Regions from separate parts of the Streptomyces sp. NPDC059002 genome, predicted to be linked through region 3. Evidence: riboswitches for the same ligand, from Rfam matches in the RefSeq annotation. Region 3 holds a riboswitch; each other region holds the start of a gene.

Region 1 (5,333 bases), on a different contig from region 3:
CGCAATGCTATGGGGCCGCGCCGCCATTTCCCATGATCGAAGTCACCGTGAACGCGGGGCATGGGGCCGGTGAATACGGGTAGCCGAACCCGAGCCGCCCCGGCCGCGCATACTGGGACGCATGGGCTCCCAGGAGTTCGTCCGGGCCGTTCCCCGGCTCGACGGCATGGTCGTGTCCGCGGTCGGCTACCGCACCGCCGGGCAGCGGCCCACCCTGCACAAGGGCCTGCCGTCGCCGTATCTGACGCTGGTCTTCTCCCTCGACGGGGACATCGCGAGCGGCGTCACGCCCGGCCAGGCGACCGGTGCGGACGCGGTGCGCACCGACATCGTCGTGGGCGGCCTGCACCAGAGCCCGGCGTACCTCGTCAGTCCCGAGCACGAGGCCGGCATCCAGCTCGCCGTGCACCCCCTCGCCGCCCGCACCCTCCTCGGACTGCCCGCCGCCGCACTGACCGGGCAGCTCGTCACCGCGGGCACGGACGTCCTCGGCGCCCGCGCCGCCGAGGTCCGCGAGCGGCTGTGCGCCCTCGACCGCTGGGAGGACCGCTTCGCCCTCCTGTCCGCGTATCTGAGGCGGCGCGCGGCCGACGAGCGGGCCGCGGGTTCCGTACGTCCCGAGGTCGCCGAGGCCTGGGCCTGGCTGGGCCGGCACCGGGGCGCGGGCACCGTGGGCGGCCTGTCCCGGCACGTCGCGCTCAGCGAGCGACGGCTGACCGCGCTGTTCCGCGCCGAGACCGGACTGAGCCCCAAGCAGGCCGCGCGCCTGATGCGCTTCGAGCACGCCAAGGCCGCGGTGGTCCGCTCCGTCACGGCGGGCACGGGGCCCGACATCGCCCGGGTCGCGGCGGACTCCGGCTACTACGACCACTCCCATCTCGTCCGCGACTTCCGGCAGTACACGGGAGTGAGCCCCACCCGCTGGCTGGCCGAAGAGTGCCGGAATATCCAAGCCGGGGCGCATGGCGCGGGCGAAGACTGGGACACATGAACACCACACCGAAGACCCCGGCGGAACAGCGGCCCGGCACCCCCGCCCCGGCCATCTGGCCGGGCCTCCAGGCCCAGGACGCCCCCGCCCTGATCGACTTCCTCGTCGGCACCGTCGGCTTCCTGCGCACCGCCGTCCACGAGGACGGCGGCCGCGTCGCCCACGCCCAGCTCGACTGGCCCGAGGGCGGCGGCATCATGCTCGGCTCGTACGATCCGGCCGCGCCCGAAGGCACCTGCGGAACGCCGGGCACGTCCGGCGCCTATGTCGTCACCGACCAGGTCGACGCGCTCTATGCACGCCTCGTCGCGGCGGGCGTGCGGATCACCGCCGAGATCGAGGACAAGCCGTACGGCAGCCGTGAGTTCGCGATCCTCGACCCGGAGGGAAACCGCTGGTCCTTCGGCACCTACCGCGGCGAGCCGAGGCCGGAACCGGCCCCCTGACCACGCGTGATAACTTGCGCAAGCCAGTCAAACCCACACCTGGGCCAGGGAATCCGGTGAGAATCCGGAACTGACGCGCAGCGGTGAGGGGGACGGGCGGGGCCACGGCCACTGGGCGTCCGACGACGCCTGGGAAGGCGCCCCGCCCGGCCGATCCCCGAGTCCGAAGACCTGCTGGCGCCTCCGCCCGCACACCGGGCGGCCGGAGGGCGTGACGCAGGCCAGGCTCCGCGTATGAGCCGTGAGACTCAAGGGATCGCGTGTCCTCGAAAGACCGTATACGTAAGGCCGCCCTGCTCTGCGCCGCGGCGCTCGCGCTCACCGCGTGCGGCGACGGCTCCGCACAGCGGCCCGCGGGCAAGAGCGCCGACGGCTATCCGGTCACGGTCGCGTCCTGCGGCAAGAAGGCCGAGGTCAAGGCCCCACCGCGGCGTGCGGTCTCCCTCGACCAGGGCTCCACGGAGATCCTGCTCTCCCTCGGCCTCGCCGACCGCATGGCGGGCACCGGCACCTGGACCGACCCCGTTCTGAAGAACCTCGCGAAGGACAACGCGAAGGTGGAGCGGCTCTCCGATCGCTACCCGTCCCTGGAGAAGGTCCTCGCCGAGGAACCGGACTTCGTCAGCGCCTCCTTCCTCTACACGGTCGGCAAGGGCGGCGTCGCCGACCGCACGAAGTTCACCGAACTCGGCGTGCCCGTCTATGTCTCGCCCACCGACTGCGCGGGCAAGGACAACGACGGCGGCGGCGACGGCAAGCGCGTCAAGACCCTCACCATGGACACCGTCTACGGCGAAGTGCGCGACCTGGCCAAGGTGTTCGGCGTCGAGCAGCGCGGCGAGAAGCTGATCGCCGGCATGAAGGCCCGCGTCGCCAAGGCCACCAAGGACATCGACGCCTCCGACGCCACGCTCCTCTACTGGTTCGCCAACTCCGACGCCCCCTACATGGCGGGCTGTTGCGGCGCCCCCGGCATCATCACCCGCGAGCTCGGCGCGCAGAACGTCTTCGACGACACCCGCGAGGAATGGCCCCAGATCAACTGGGAGACCGTCGCCGACCGCGACCCCGACGTCCTCGTCATCGGCGACCTCACCCGCAAGTCGCAGTCCGCCGAGAGCGCCGCCGCGAAGATCAAGTTCCTGGAGACCAACCCGGTGACCAAGAACCTGACCGCCGTGCGGAAGAAGCGCTACGTACTCCTCAGCGGCCAGGCCATGAACCCCACGATCCGCACCGTCGACGGCATCGAGCAAGTGGCCGCGGGGCTGCGGAAGTTCGGGCTCGCCAGGTGAGCAGGGCGACCGCGGCCGCCACCGCGCGGCAGGGGCTGCTGTGCCTCGCGGGGACCGTCGCGCTCGTCCTCTCCGTGGCCGTCGCCGTCACCATCGGGCCCGCGGACATCTCCGTGCCCGACGTGTGGTCGGCGCTCGCCGCGCACCTCGGCTGGGGCGAGGCGCGGCTCACCCCGATCAGGGACGGCATCGTCTGGAACCTGCGGATGCCGCGCACCCTGCTCGCCGCGGTCTGCGGCGCGGGACTCGCGGTGTGCGGCGCGGTCATGCAGTCCCTGCTCCGCAACCCCCTCGCCGACCCCTTCGTGCTCGGGGTCTCCTCCGGGGCGTCCACGGGCGCGGTCGCGGTCGTCGTCCTCGGCGTGGGCGGGGGAGCGGTGTCCGTGTCGGCGGGCGCCTTCGTGGGCGCGCTCTGCTCGTTCGCCCTCGTGCTGCTCCTGAGCCACACGCTGGGCGGCAGCACGGACCGCGTGGTCCTGTCCGGCGTCGCCGCGATGCAGCTCTTCTCCGCCCTCACGTCCTTCGTCATCCTCACGGCGGGCGACGCGGAGACCACCCGCGGGGTGCTGTTCTGGCTGCTCGGCTCGCTCAGCGGGGTGGGCTGGACCGATGTGTGGCTGTGCGCCGCCGTCCTGGCCTGCGCCCTGCTCGTCTGCCTGTCCCACGCCCGCACCCTCGACGCCTTCGCGTTCGGCCAGGAGGCGGCGGCGACCCTCGGCGTCCGCGTCGCCCGCACCCGACTGATCCTGCTCTGCACCACGGCCCTGCTGACCGCCGCCCTGGTCAGCTCGGCGGGCGCCATCGGCTTCGTCGGCCTGGTCCTGCCGCACGCGGCCCGCGCCTTCGTCGGCTCGGGCCACGCCCGACTGCTGCCCGTCACGGCGCTCGCGGGCGCGGTCTTCCTCGTCTGGGTGGACACCCTGGCCCGCACCGTCCTCGACCCGCAGGAGGTCCCGGTGGGCGTGGTGACGTCCCTGATCGGCGTACCGGCGTTCGTCGCCGTGCTCTACCGGACGAGGCGGGCGACATGACGTACGCAGCCGGCGCACCGAACACCCACGGCCTGCGCGCCGACCGCGTCAGCCGCGAGGCGGGCGGCCGCCTCGTCGTCGACGGCGTCAGCCTCGCCCCGCCCGCGGGCGCCACCGTGGGCCTCCTCGGCCCGAACGGCTCCGGCAAGTCCACGCTCCTGCGCATCCTCGCGGGCGTCCTCGCCCCGGCCTCCGGAGTGGTCACCCTGGACGGCCGCCCGCTGGCCGACACCGGCCGCCGCACCGTCGCGCGCCGGATCGCCGTCGTCGGGCAGCATGCCTCCACCCAGGTCGAGCTGACGGTGGGGGACGTCGTGCGCCTGGGCCGCATCCCGCACCGCCGCGCCTGGTCGGCGCCCACGCCGGACGACGAGCGCGCGGTCCGGGAGGCCCTGGAGCGCACCGGCCTCGCCGCCCGCGCGACGCAGTCCTGGCACACCCTGTCCGGCGGCGAACGCCAGCGCGTCCAGATCGCCCGCGCCCTCGCCCAGGAACCCCGCGAGCTGCTCCTGGACGAACCCACCAACCACCTGGACATCCAGCACCAGTTGGAGCTGCTCTCGCTGGTGGCCGAGCTCCCCGTGACCAGCGTCGTCGCGCTGCACGACCTCAATCTGGCGGCGATGTTCTGCGACCGGCTCCTCGTCCTGAAGGAGGGCAGGGCGTACGCGGCGGGAACCCCCGCCGAGGTGATCACCGAGGAGCTGATCGCGGAGGTGTACGGGGTGCGGGCGGTGGTGACGCGGGCGGGCGACGGGTGCGGCGAGCGGCCTTCGGTGCGTTTCCTGCGGGGCTGAGCCACGGTCCGCGGACCAGTCCAAGCACCCGCGGTTGGCTCTTAACCCGGCCCCGCGGGCCCCGTAGGTTCGCGGCATGCCAGTGATAGCCCACGTGAGCGACATCCACATCGACACCGGCGCCGAGGACGGCGGCCGCAGTGCCGACCGCACCCGCGCCGTCATGACCTACCTGAACGACCTCCCGTACGACCTGGACGCCGTCGTCGTCACCGGCGACATCGCCGACCACGGCGCCCCCGCCGAGTACGCGGCGGCCCGCGAACTCCTCACCTCCCGCCACCCGTTGCTGACCTGCCCCGGCAACCACGACGAGCGCACCGCGTTCCGCGCGCACCTCATCGGCGAAGGCGCCGCGAAGGGGCCGGTCGACCAGTCGTACGTCACCGACCACTTCACCCTGGCCCTGTGCGACACATCGGTCCCCGGCGAGGACCACGGCCGCCTGGCGGACGAGACCCTGGCGTGGCTCTCCGGCCTCCTCGCCGACACCCCGCCCGACCGTCCCGTCCTGATCGCCTTCCACCACCCGCCGGTCCCGCTGCACACGCCGTACGTCGACGGGATCCGCCAGTTCGACGAGCACCGCCTCGCGGACCTGACCGCACGCCACCCGAACGTGACGGCGTTCCTGGCAGGACACGCCCACACGCCCGCCGCCACCACCTTCGCGAACCGCCCCCTCCTGGTGGCCCCAGGAGTGGTCTCCACCCTCCGCCTCCCCTGGGAGGCCCAGGACCACGCCTCCCACCACGTCCACCGGGATCTCCCTC
Region 2 (5,333 bases), on a different contig from region 3:
CGGGCAGCCACTCGCCCACGTAGTCCTCGCGGCTGCGCGCCAGCGTGCGCAGCCGGTTGAGGGACTGGCGGGTGACGGCGCGGACGAGATACGCCCGCGCCTCACGCACCTGGGAGCGGTCGACGTCGGCCCAGCGCAGCCAGGTCTCCTGGAGCACGTCCTCCGCGTCGGCCGCGGAGCCGAGCATTTCGTAGGCGACGGTGAACAGCAGGCTGCGATGGGTGACGAACGGATCATCGGTCATCACGTCATGAGACTCGTGCGGCATGCGGTCAGGCAACCTCGGCCGCGGCGGGACGCTCGGCCAGCGGGATCGTGCAGGACTCGGAGTAGCCCTGCGACGTGATCCCGTGCGCCGTGTTGACCCGGGCCGCGAGGTTGGCGAACCCGATGAACACGGTCAGCTCGACCAGTCCTGCCGGGCCGAGCTGCGTGAGCAGGCTCGCCGACAGCTCGTCCGAGACGGTCGGCGGCGTGCTCGACATGGCCTCGGCGTACTCCATCACCTCGCGCTCCAGCGGGGTGAACACATCGGAGGCACGCCAGTTCGGCACCTGGCTCGCCTTCGCCAGGTCGAGGTTCTGGTTCGACGCGGCGAAGTAGTTGATGTCCAGGCACCAGCTGCAGCCGATCAGCGACGCCACCGTCATGTGCGCGAACGTCTTGAGCCCCTCGTCGACGGCATCCCACTCCGCCACCTTCGCCGCGAACTCCTGGTTGGAGGTGGCGACGGCGGGGTTGTGGAACACCACCTCGAAGGGCTCGGGCACGGCACCGAGCTGCTTGATCAGGGCCTCCTTCATCTCGGCGGGAAGTTCGGCCTTGGGGATACGCGGTGTCATCGTGTGCTCCTTCGTCAGTGGCCTTCCGGCCTGTACGACATGAAGACACCGCCGCACCCCGGGATGTGACACCTCCCGTCCGGGAAGTGGCATCTCCCGTCCCATCCGCCCGGCGCACCGTGAGTTCCGCGATCCCCGGATGCTCCTTGGCCCCCTCCACGCCGCGCACCGTCACCCGCACGTACCGGGCGAGCCGGGTGTCACCGGGCCGCGCGCGGTGCCGTTCCAGGTGGGGGTGACCTTCTGGACGCGGACGGGCCTGGCGAGGTCCGTCGTCAGGTGGCCGCGCGGGCCGTCCGGGACCCAGGCCGTGGCCGTGCTGCCGTCGAGGGCGGCGCCCCAGACGTGAGTGGGGCGAAGGCACGGGGCCGGGGCACCAGAAGGCGCCCCGGCCCCGGGAGTCACCCGGTCGTCACGACCCGGGCAGTTCGCCGCGGACCGTGCGGGCGGCGGCGACCAGGTTCGCCAGGGACGCACGGGTCTCGGGCCAGCCGCGGGTCTTCAGGCCGCAGTCGGGGTTGACCCAGAGGCGCTGGGCGGGAATGGCCTCAAGTCCCTTGCGGAGCAGGGCGGCCGCCTCGTCCGCGTCGGGCACGCGCGGGGAGTGGATGTCGTAGACGCCGGGCCCGGCCTCGCGCGGATAGCCGTGCTCGGCCAGCTCGCGGGCGACCTGCATGTGGGAGCGGGCGGCCTCCAGGCTGATGACGTCGGCGTCGAGGTCGTCGATGGCCTGGACGATGTCGCCGAACTCGGCGTAGCACATGTGGGTGTGGATCTGGGTGTCGGGCCGGACGCCGCTGGTGGTGAGGCGGAAGGACTCCGTGGCCCAGTCCAGGTAGGCGGCGTGGTCCGCGGCGCGCAGCGGCAGGGTTTCGCGCAGGGCGGGCTCGTCGACCTGGATGACCGAAGTGCCCGCCGCCTCCAGGTCGTTGACCTCGTCGCGCAGGGCGAGGGCGACCTGGCGCGCGGTGTCGCCGAGCGGCTGGTCGTCGCGGACGAAGGACCAGGCGAGCATGGTGACGGGGCCGGTGAGCATGCCCTTGACCGGCCGGTCGGTGAGCGAGTTGGCGTACGACGTCCAGCGCACCGTCATCGGTTCGGGGCGCGAGATGTCCCCGGCCAGGACCGGCGGGCGCACATAGCGGGTGCCGTACGACTGGACCCAGCCGTGCTGGGTGGCGAGATAGCCGGTGAGCTGTTCGGCGAAGTACTGGACCATGTCGTTGCGTTCGGGCTCGCCGTGCACGAGGACGTCGATCCCGGTCTGCTCCTGGAAGGAGATGACCTCGCGGATCTCGTCCTTGATCCGCTCCTCGTACCCGGCGGTGTCGATGCGGCCCGCGCGTACGTCGGCGCGCGCGGTGCGCAGCTCGGTGGTCTGCGGGAAGGAGCCGATGGTGGTCGTGGGCAGCAGCGGCAGCTTGAGGTGCGAGCGCTGGGCGGCGGCCCGCTCCTCGTAGGGCTGCGAGCGGCGTCCTTCGGCGTCGGTGACGGCGGCGGCGCGGGCGCGTACGGCCGGGTCGTGGGTGATCGCGGAGCCGGTGCGCGACGCCAGGTCGGCGCGGTTGGCGGCGAGTTCGGCGGCGATGGTGTCGGTGCCCTGGGCGAGACCGCGCGCCAGGGCGACGATCTCGGTGGTCTTCTGCCGGGCGAAGGCCAGCCAGCGCAGGATCTGCGGGTCGATGTCCCGTTCGGCCGTGGCGTCGATCGGCACGTGCAGGAGGGAGCAGGAGGCGGCGACGTCGACCCGGTCGGCGAGCCCGAGGAGCGTGCCCAGGGTGGCCAGGGACTTCTCCAGGTCGTTGATCCAGATGTTGCGGCCGTTGACCACACCGGCGACGAGCCGCTTGCCGGGCAGGCCGCCGACGGCGGCGAGGTCGTCGAGGTTCGCGGCCGCCGCGTCGGTGAAGTCGAGGGCCAGGCCGTCGATCGGGGCCTTCGCGAGGACGGGCAGGGCGTCGCCGAGCCGGTCGAAGTAGGAGGCGACGAGGAGCTTGGGGCGGTCGGTGAGGGCGCCGAGTTCGCGGTAGGCGCGGGCGGCGGCGTTGAGTTCGGCCGGGGTGCGGTCCTGCACCAGGGCCGGCTCGTCGAGCTGCACCCAGGCGGCACCGGCGGCGCGCAGGTCGGCGAGCACCTCCGCGTACACGGGCAGCAGCCGGTCGAGGAGGGTCAGCGGCTCGAAGTCGGCGGCCACACCGGGCGCGGGCTTGGCGAGCAGCAGATACGTGACGGGGCCGACGAGGACCGGGCGGGCCGAGAGGCCGAGGGCGAGGGCCTCCGTCAGCTCGCCGACCTGCTTGGTGGAGTCGGCGGTGAAGACGGTATCGGGACCCAGTTCGGGCACCAGGTAGTGGTAGTTGGTGTCGAACCACTTGGTCATCTCCAGCGGCGCCACGTCCTGGGTGCCGCGCGCCATCGCGAAGTACCCGTCCAGGGTGTCGGCGTCGACGGCCGCCCGGTGCCGGGCGGGGACGGCGCCGACCATGACACTGGTGTCCAGGACATGGTCGTAGTACGAGAAGTCACCGGTCGGCACCTCGTGGATGCCGGTGTCGGCCAGGTGCCGCCAGGTGGAGCGGCGCAGGTCCGCCGCGGTCTCCCGGAGGGCGTCCGCGGTGACGCGGCCCTTCCAGTAGCCCTCGATGGCCTTCTTCAGTTCGCGGTTCTGGCCCTGGCGGGGGTAGCCGTACACGGTGGCCCGTGCTGCCGCGGCTGCGGACTTCGCTGTCACGGAAATCTCCTTCGCGAGATGACTCCTGAGCATCCCGGGACGGGACGCGGACGCGAAGGGGTGACGAACCGGACGGGCCGAACTCGCGCCGATGACGCCGTTCTCCGTCTGGTGTGTACGCCGACCCGCCCACGAGGTCACCGGGATGTCCGCACGTGATCGGTCACGTACGGGCAACGGGCAGGTCTTCGGACTCGTGGGCGCGTCTGCCGGGGCAGATTCCTACTGGCCGTCGCTTCCCGGATCCGGCGGATCCAGTGCGTATGACGGCGGTCGTTCCCACTCACCGCTGCGGGGCAGTCCCGGATTCCCACCGGGTTCCCTCTTGCGACGCGCCTGCCTGGCGGGCAGGGCGAACCAGCTGCACGGGCCACCCTAGAGGCCGGGCCACCGTCTTGGGCAGCCTTGATCACATTCCGGGACGGTGAGATGGGACACGGACCGGGCCAACTGCGCAGCCGCCGCGGCCCGTCGGGGCCGGAGGACCGGGCCGGGGTGGACTTACTAGGACGTCCAACTATATGGTCCTGGGCAAGGCCCGCGGTGTCAGGGAAGCCGGTGTGAATCCGGCGCGGTCCCGCCACTGTGACCGGGGAGTGCGTTCTCGCCGAACAACGCGCCACCGAAGGACGTCGTGTCCGTCGGGAAGGCGGGGGAGCGTGCGTCGATCCGGGAGTCAGGATACCGGCCGCGGGGTGTTCCGTGTTGTCCACGAGGATGGAGCAGACACGCATGGCACCGGTCCGAACCCACGACCCAGGTGATCCGGCGGAGCGAGCGGCGGCACCCGCCACCTCTTAGGACGACGTACGCCAACTCACCGGCCCCGCACGGGATCCCGGCCGCGGCGTACGCCGACCACATGCTCCGCGACGGCTCTTCGGCCTTCGCGTCCCGCGGCCCCGACCCGAACGCGCCCCACAGGGCGCCGTTCGCCGGTGCGCCGTGCCATCCCCGGATCCCCACCTGACGAGAGCAGGCTCACCGTGGTCCGTGAACTCACCCATTTCATCGGCGGCAAGCACACCTCAGGCACGTCGGGCCTCTTCGGCGACGTGTACGACCCCAACACCGGTTCCGTACAGGCCCGCGTACCGCTCGCGGGCCGGGTCGACACCGAGGCGGCGATCGCCGACGCCGTCGCCGCCCAGCGGGAGTGGGGCGCATGGAACCCGCAGCGCAGGGCCCGCGTCCTGCTGCGCTTCCTCCAACTCGTCGACCAGGAACGCGAATCCCTGGCGCGGCTCCTCTCGGCCGAGCACGGCAAGACGGTGGCCGACGCGCACGGCGACCTGCAACGCGGCCTGGAGGTGGTGGAGTTCGCCGCCGGGATCCCGCACCTGCTCAAGGGCGAGTTCACGGACAACGCGGGCACCGGCATCGATGTGCACTCGCTGCGCTCCCCGATCGGCGTGGTCGCCGGGATCACCCCGTTCAACTTCCCCGCGATGATCCCGCTGTGGAAGGCCGCGCCCGCCCTGGCCTGCGGCAACGCATTCATCCTGAAGCCCTCGGAGCGCGACCCCTCCGTGCCGCTGCGGCTGGCCGAACTGTTCCTGGAGGCAGGACTTCCGCCCGGTGTCCTCAATGTCGTCAACGGCGGCAAGGACGCGGTCGACACCCTCCTGGAGGACCCGCGGGTCGGCGCGCTCGGCTTCGTCGGCTCCACACCGATCGCCGCGCACATCTATGCCACCGCCGCCGCCCACGGCAAGCGCGCCCAGTGCTTCGGCGGCGCCAAGAACCACATGATCGTGATG
Region 3 (5,333 bases):
CGACCTCTCCGCTGCCGGCCAGCGTGATGGTGATCGCCTCGACCGGGCAGCCCTCGGCGGCCTCCAGAATCCGTTCGTTGGCGTCGGTCTCGGGGGCGGTGGGGTGCGACTGGCGGGCGGAGTCGAGCGTGAATCCGCCGGGCGCGGTGGTCACGCACATCCCCGATCCGATGCAGACCGACCGGTCGACCTCGACGTGCCAGCGGTCGCCCATCAGGCGCCACTCCCCTCGTAGCCGGCCGGGAGGTGGATCATCTTGTGCTCGAAGTACTCGGCGTACCCCTCGGGCCCGAACTCCCGCCCGAGGCCGGAGTTCTTGTAGCCGCCGAAGGGTCCGAGCATGTCGAGGCTGAAGGTGTTCACGGAGTACGTTCCGGTGCGCACCTGCCGCGCGACCTCGATGCCGCGCTCGACGTCGGCCGTCCAGACGCTGCCGCTGAGCCCGTAGTCGGAGTCGTTGGCGATCTTCACGGCCTCCGCCTCGTCTCCGTACGGCAGCAGGCAGATGACAGGGCCGAAGATCTCCTCGCGGGCGATGCGCATGGAGTTGTCGACGTCGCCGAAGAGCGTCGGCTCGACGTACCACCCCTGATCGAGCCCGGCCGGACGGCCGCCGCCCGCGAGGATCTTGGCGCCCTCCTCCTGGCCGATGCGGATGTAGTCGAGGGAGCGCTGCTGCTGCCGCTTGGCGACCAGCGGGCCGAGTTCGGTGGCGGGGTCGAGGGGGTCGCCGACCTTGAGGGCGGACGCGGCGGCGGCGAAGGCCTCGGCGAACTCGTCGTAGCGGGTGCGCGGCACGAGGATGCGGGTCTGGGCCACGCACGCCTGGCCGTTGATCATCCAGGCGAAGGGCGCGATGCCCGCGACGGCGGTCGCCGCGTCGGCGTCCGGCAGGACGACGGCGGCGGACTTGCCGCCCAGCTCCAGGGTGACGCGGGTGAGATGGCGGGCAGCGACCTCCATGACGCGTTTGCCCGCGGCGACGGACCCGGTGAAGGACACCTTGTCGACGCCGGGGTGCGCGACGAGGTACTCGCTCACCTCGCGGTCCGCGCAGATGACGGAGAGCACGCCCCGCGGCAGTCCGGCGTCGGCGGCTATCTCGGCCAGGATGTACGCGTCCAGGGGCGCTTCCGGCGAGGTCTTGAGGATCACCGGGCAGCCGGCGAGCAGTGCGGGCGCGAGCTTGGCGGCCGCGGTGAACTGCGGGACGTTCCAGGGCACGACGGCCGCGACCACGCCGACCGGTTCGCGCCGCACGAGCAGTTTCCCGAGGACTCCGTCGCGCGCCTCCTCGTAGGTGAAGTCGCGGGCGACGGTGAGCGCCGCGTCCCACGCCATCATCGCGGCGAGCGCCTGCACCATCACGCTGGAGGTGTACGGGGTGCCGTTCTCCGAGCTGATGACGCGGGCGATCTCCTCGTGGCGCGCGGCGATCCCGTCCTTGATCCTGGTGACGACCCCGATCCGTTCGTCCAGGCTCATCCGGGGCCAGGGCCCGTCGTCGAACGCCTTGCGCGCGGTGGCGACGGCGCGGTCCACGTCGGCGGGGGCGGCGTGCGGCACGCGGGCGAAGACCCGCCCGGTGTGCGGCGATACGACGTCGATGACGTCCTTGCCGAGCGGGTCGACCAACTCCCCGCCGATGAACAGCTGTCCGTGTTCCACGAGCTCGGTCATGGCTGACTGCCTCCTGCGGAGCGCTTTCTGACACCGTTTCAGAACTGATACCAGTTCTAGTTGGAGGAGTCCACGGACGGAACGGGCAACTCCACCGCCGTTCGGTCGACTTGGGCGACCATTGAAACTAGTTCTAGTTATAGTGGCGGCACCGGCGACACCAGGCGCGGCACCCGGCGACGAAAGACGAGGCCCCCATGACCCTGCAGGTGACCGACCCACCGGTGATCGAGCACGGCGGCGGCGTCTGGAGCATCAAGGTCCCCATCCCCGACAACCCCCTCGGATTCACCCTCGTCCACCTCCTCGACACCGATCGCGGACCCGTCCTCATCGACACCGGCTGGGACGACCCGACGTCCTGGCACACCCTCACCGCGGGACTCGCCCGCTGCGGCGTCACCGTCGCCGATGTGCACGGCGTGGTCGTCACCCACCACCACCCCGACCACCACGGCCTGTCCGCGAAGGTCCGCGACGCGTCCGGGGCCTGGATCGCGATGCACGAGGCGGACGCCGACGTGGTGCGGCGCACCCGCGCCAACCCGCCCGACCGCTGGTACGCCTACATGGCCGCGAAGCTGCTGGCCGCAGGCGCCCCCGCCGAACACGTCGCCCCGCTGGTCCGCGCCGCCGAGGAGGGCCGCCCCCGCAGGCTCCCCGGCCTCGACCCCGCGCTGCCCGACCGCGCCATCACCCCGGGCGAACTCCTCGACCTGCCGGGCCGCCGCCTGCGCGCGATCTGGACCCCGGGCCACACCCCCGGCCACGTCTGCCTGCACCTGGAGGAGGAGCACCCCTCCCGCCTGCACGGCAACGGCCGTCTCTTCTCCGGCGACCACCTGCTCCCCGGCATCACCCCGCACATCGGCCTGTACGAGGACCCCGACGACCACACCGTGACCGACCCCGTTGGCGACTACCTCGACTCCCTGGAACGGGTCGGCCGCCTCGACCCCGCCGAGGTCCTGCCCGCCCACCAGCACGCGTTCACCGACGCCCCCGCCCGCGTCCGCGAACTCCTCGCCCACCACGAGGACCGCCTCACCGGACTGCTCGGCCTGCTCGCCGAGCCCCTCACCCCCTGGCGGCTCGCCGAGCACATGGAGTGGAACCGCCCCTGGTCCGAGATCCCCTACGGCTCCCGCAACATCGCGGTGTCGGAGGCGGAGGCCCATGTGCGGCGCCTGGTGAAACTGGGCCGCGCGGAGGCCGTGCCCGGCAGCGACCCGGTCGCGTACGTGGCGGTGTGACTCCCCGCCGCCCGGCCGCCCCTGGTACGGGCCGGTAGAGTGGGCGCGTCGTCCTCACGCCCGTACAGGGGGAAGCCGGTGCGAATCCGGCGCTGACCCGCAGCCGTATACACCGCTCCCGCGGTACAGCCGGAATGCCCGGTGCGGAACGTGACCGGCTCGCTTCATCGGGGCCCCCGATGAGCGGCACCGTCGAGGTATACGGAGCCGGAGCCGCCCGGAAGCCGTGCTCGCAACGGTCCGTGCCGCCCCGCTCCCCGCAGGGAGAGGCAACCCGCCGCATCATGAACGTTCGCCGCAGCGCAGCGGTCCTGGCCGCCGTCGCCGTGTTCGGTTCGGTGGCCGCACCGGCCGCCTTCGCGGACGACGCGTCGCCGTCGCCCGCGCTTCCCTCGGGCCTCTACGGCAAGACCGACCCCAAGTTCGACGGCGTCTTCCGGCAGTCGTACGCCCTGCTCGCCCAGCACACCGAGGGCGTCAAGCCCGCCGCCAAGGCCGTCGACTGGCTGACCGGGCAGCAGTGCGCGAGCGGCGGCTATGCCGCCTACCGCGCGGACGCCGCCGAGCCGTGCAACTCCAAGACGACGGTCGACAGCAACTCCACCGCCGCCGCCGTGCAGGCCCTCGCCGCGCTCGGCGGCGAGCAGAAGACGGTCAAGAAGAGCGTCGACTGGCTGAAGTCCGTACAGAACAAGGACGGCGGCTGGGGCTACAACCCGGGCCTGCCCACCGACGCCAACTCCACCGGCATCGTGATCGGCGCCCTCGTCGCGGCGGGCGAGAACCCCGCCGACGTGAAGTCCCAGGACGGCAAGTCCGCCTACGACGCGCTGCCGAAGCTCGCCATGGACTGCGACAAGGACGGCGGCGCCTTCGGCCTCGCCGACGCCAAGTCCGGCAAGCTCGCGCCGAACGCCGACGCCACCGCGGCCGGCGTGCTCGGCAGCCTCGGCAGGGGCCTGGTCGTGGCGCCGCCCAAGAAGACCGAGCCCGCCGGGACCAAGTGCGCGAAGCCGGACACCGCCACGCAGGCCGCCAGCAACGGCACCGGCTATCTGCTCGACACCCTCGGCAGGACCGACGACCACCTGATGTCCGCGATGCCGGGCGCCAAGGAGCAGCCGGACTTCGGCAACACCGCCGACGCCGTGCTGGCCCTCGCCGCCGCGGGCCAGCAGGACCAGGCGGAGAAGTCCGCCGAGTGGCTCGCGAAGAACTCCGCGGACTGGGCGAAGCAGTCGGGCCCCGCCGCCTACGCCCAGCTGATCCTCGCCGCCAACGCGGCGGGCCTCGACGCCCGTGACTTCGGCGGCGCCGACCTCGTCAAGCAGCTCAACGCCACCGGCCCGGCCCCGGAGAGCGCGTCGAAGTCCCCGGCCGCGTCGGACGAGGAGAAGAAGGACGACGACGGCGGCGTCAGCATCTGGTGGATCATCGGCGTCGGCCTGGTCGCCGGCATCGGCATCGGCTTCCTCTACAGCGGCAACCGCAAGAAGCAGCAGCTGTGACCCCGGGCCGTGCGCGGCGCGGGCGCCCGGTGGTCGTGGCGCTCGTCGCCGCCCTGCTCGGCATCCTCGCCGCCGCGCCCGCCCAGGCCGCGGGCTACCGCTACTGGTCGTTCTGGGACCGCGACGGCGACTCCTGGGTGTACGCGACCCAGGGCCCCGGCACCGCACGGCCCGATGACGGCGACGTCCAGGGCTTCCGCTTCGCCGTCTCCGAGGACTCCAAGGACGCGGCGAAACCGCGCGGCCCCGCGGACTTCGACGACATCTGCGCGAGCACTCCCGCCAAGGACGGCCGCAAGCGGGTCGCCCTCGTCATCGACTTCGGCCTGCCCAAGGACGCACCCGACGGCGAGCGGCCGCCCGCGCCGCGGCAGGCCTGCGCGCAGGTCGCCGAGGACGCCACCAGCGCCGAGGCCCTCGCCTCCGTCGCCAAGTCGCTGCGCTACGACAACCACGCGCTGCTGTGCGCGATCTCCGGCTACCCGAAGGCGGGCTGCGGCGAGCAGGTGTCCGGCGACGGCAGCGCGCGGAAGGAGACGGCCGCGCAGGACGAGACCGGCAAGGACGACGACGGCGGGCCCTCCGTCGGTCTGATCGCCGGGGTCGCCGTCGTCGCGGTGCTCGGCGGTGCCGCGATCTGGCAGGCCCGGCGCCGTCGCGGCTGACGCGGCCCGGACACGGACACGGACAGCACGATGACGGACCACGGCAGGAGCACGCCCGGCGCCCTCAAGCGACGCCTGGCCCCCGAGGCGCACCGGAGCAACGCCCTGCACCCGGGCGCCTGGTGGATCTGGGCGCTCGGCCTCGGCACCGCGGCGTCACGGACGACCAACCCGCTCCTGCTCGGCCTGCTGATCGGCGTCGCCGGTTATGTGGTGGCGGCGCGGCG

What was found. Region 3 has a riboswitch for cobalamin ahead of ACFWZ2_RS06255 (prenyltransferase/squalene oxidase repeat-containing protein). Riboswitches for the same ligand answer to the same signal wherever they lie in the genome.
Region 1: linked by a shared signal. The riboswitch ahead of ACFWZ2_RS26330 (ABC transporter substrate-binding protein) and the one ahead of ACFWZ2_RS06255 (prenyltransferase/squalene oxidase repeat-containing protein) in region 3 are both predicted to bind cobalamin.
Region 2: linked by a shared signal. The riboswitch ahead of metE (5-methyltetrahydropteroyltriglutamate--homocysteine S-methyltransferase) and the one ahead of ACFWZ2_RS06255 (prenyltransferase/squalene oxidase repeat-containing protein) in region 3 are both predicted to bind cobalamin.

Annotation. Positions count from the first base shown of each region.
Region 1 is NZ_JBHYJI010000032.1:65,872-71,204, reverse strand. Features, by position in the region: gene ACFWZ2_RS26340 (helix-turn-helix domain-containing protein) at 122-991, shown strand; gene ACFWZ2_RS26335 (VOC family protein) at 988-1,437, shown strand; cobalamin riboswitch at 1,445-1,631, shown strand; gene ACFWZ2_RS26330 (ABC transporter substrate-binding protein) at 1,698-2,732, shown strand; gene ACFWZ2_RS26325 (FecCD family ABC transporter permease) at 2,729-3,763, shown strand; gene ACFWZ2_RS26320 (ABC transporter ATP-binding protein) at 3,760-4,560, shown strand; gene ACFWZ2_RS26315 (metallophosphoesterase) at 4,637-5,333, shown strand, end outside.
Region 2 is NZ_JBHYJI010000002.1:322,675-328,007, reverse strand. Features, by position in the region: gene ACFWZ2_RS03410 (RNA polymerase sigma-70 factor) at 1-244, opposite strand, end outside; gene ACFWZ2_RS03405 (carboxymuconolactone decarboxylase family protein) at 273-842, opposite strand; gene metE (5-methyltetrahydropteroyltriglutamate--homocysteine S-methyltransferase) at 1,255-3,573, opposite strand; cobalamin riboswitch at 3,735-3,950, opposite strand; cobalamin riboswitch at 4,079-4,281, shown strand; gene ACFWZ2_RS03395 (CoA-acylating methylmalonate-semialdehyde dehydrogenase) at 4,560-5,333, shown strand, end outside.
Region 3 is NZ_JBHYJI010000004.1:188,400-193,732, forward strand. Features, by position in the region: gene ACFWZ2_RS06240 (ferredoxin) at 1-214, opposite strand, end outside; gene ACFWZ2_RS06245 (aldehyde dehydrogenase) at 214-1,680, opposite strand; gene ACFWZ2_RS06250 (MBL fold metallo-hydrolase) at 1,878-2,933, shown strand; cobalamin riboswitch at 2,968-3,094, shown strand; gene ACFWZ2_RS06255 (prenyltransferase/squalene oxidase repeat-containing protein) at 3,218-4,441, shown strand; gene ACFWZ2_RS06260 (SCO2322 family protein) at 4,438-5,106, shown strand; gene ACFWZ2_RS06265 (energy-coupling factor transporter transmembrane component T) at 5,137-5,333, shown strand, end outside.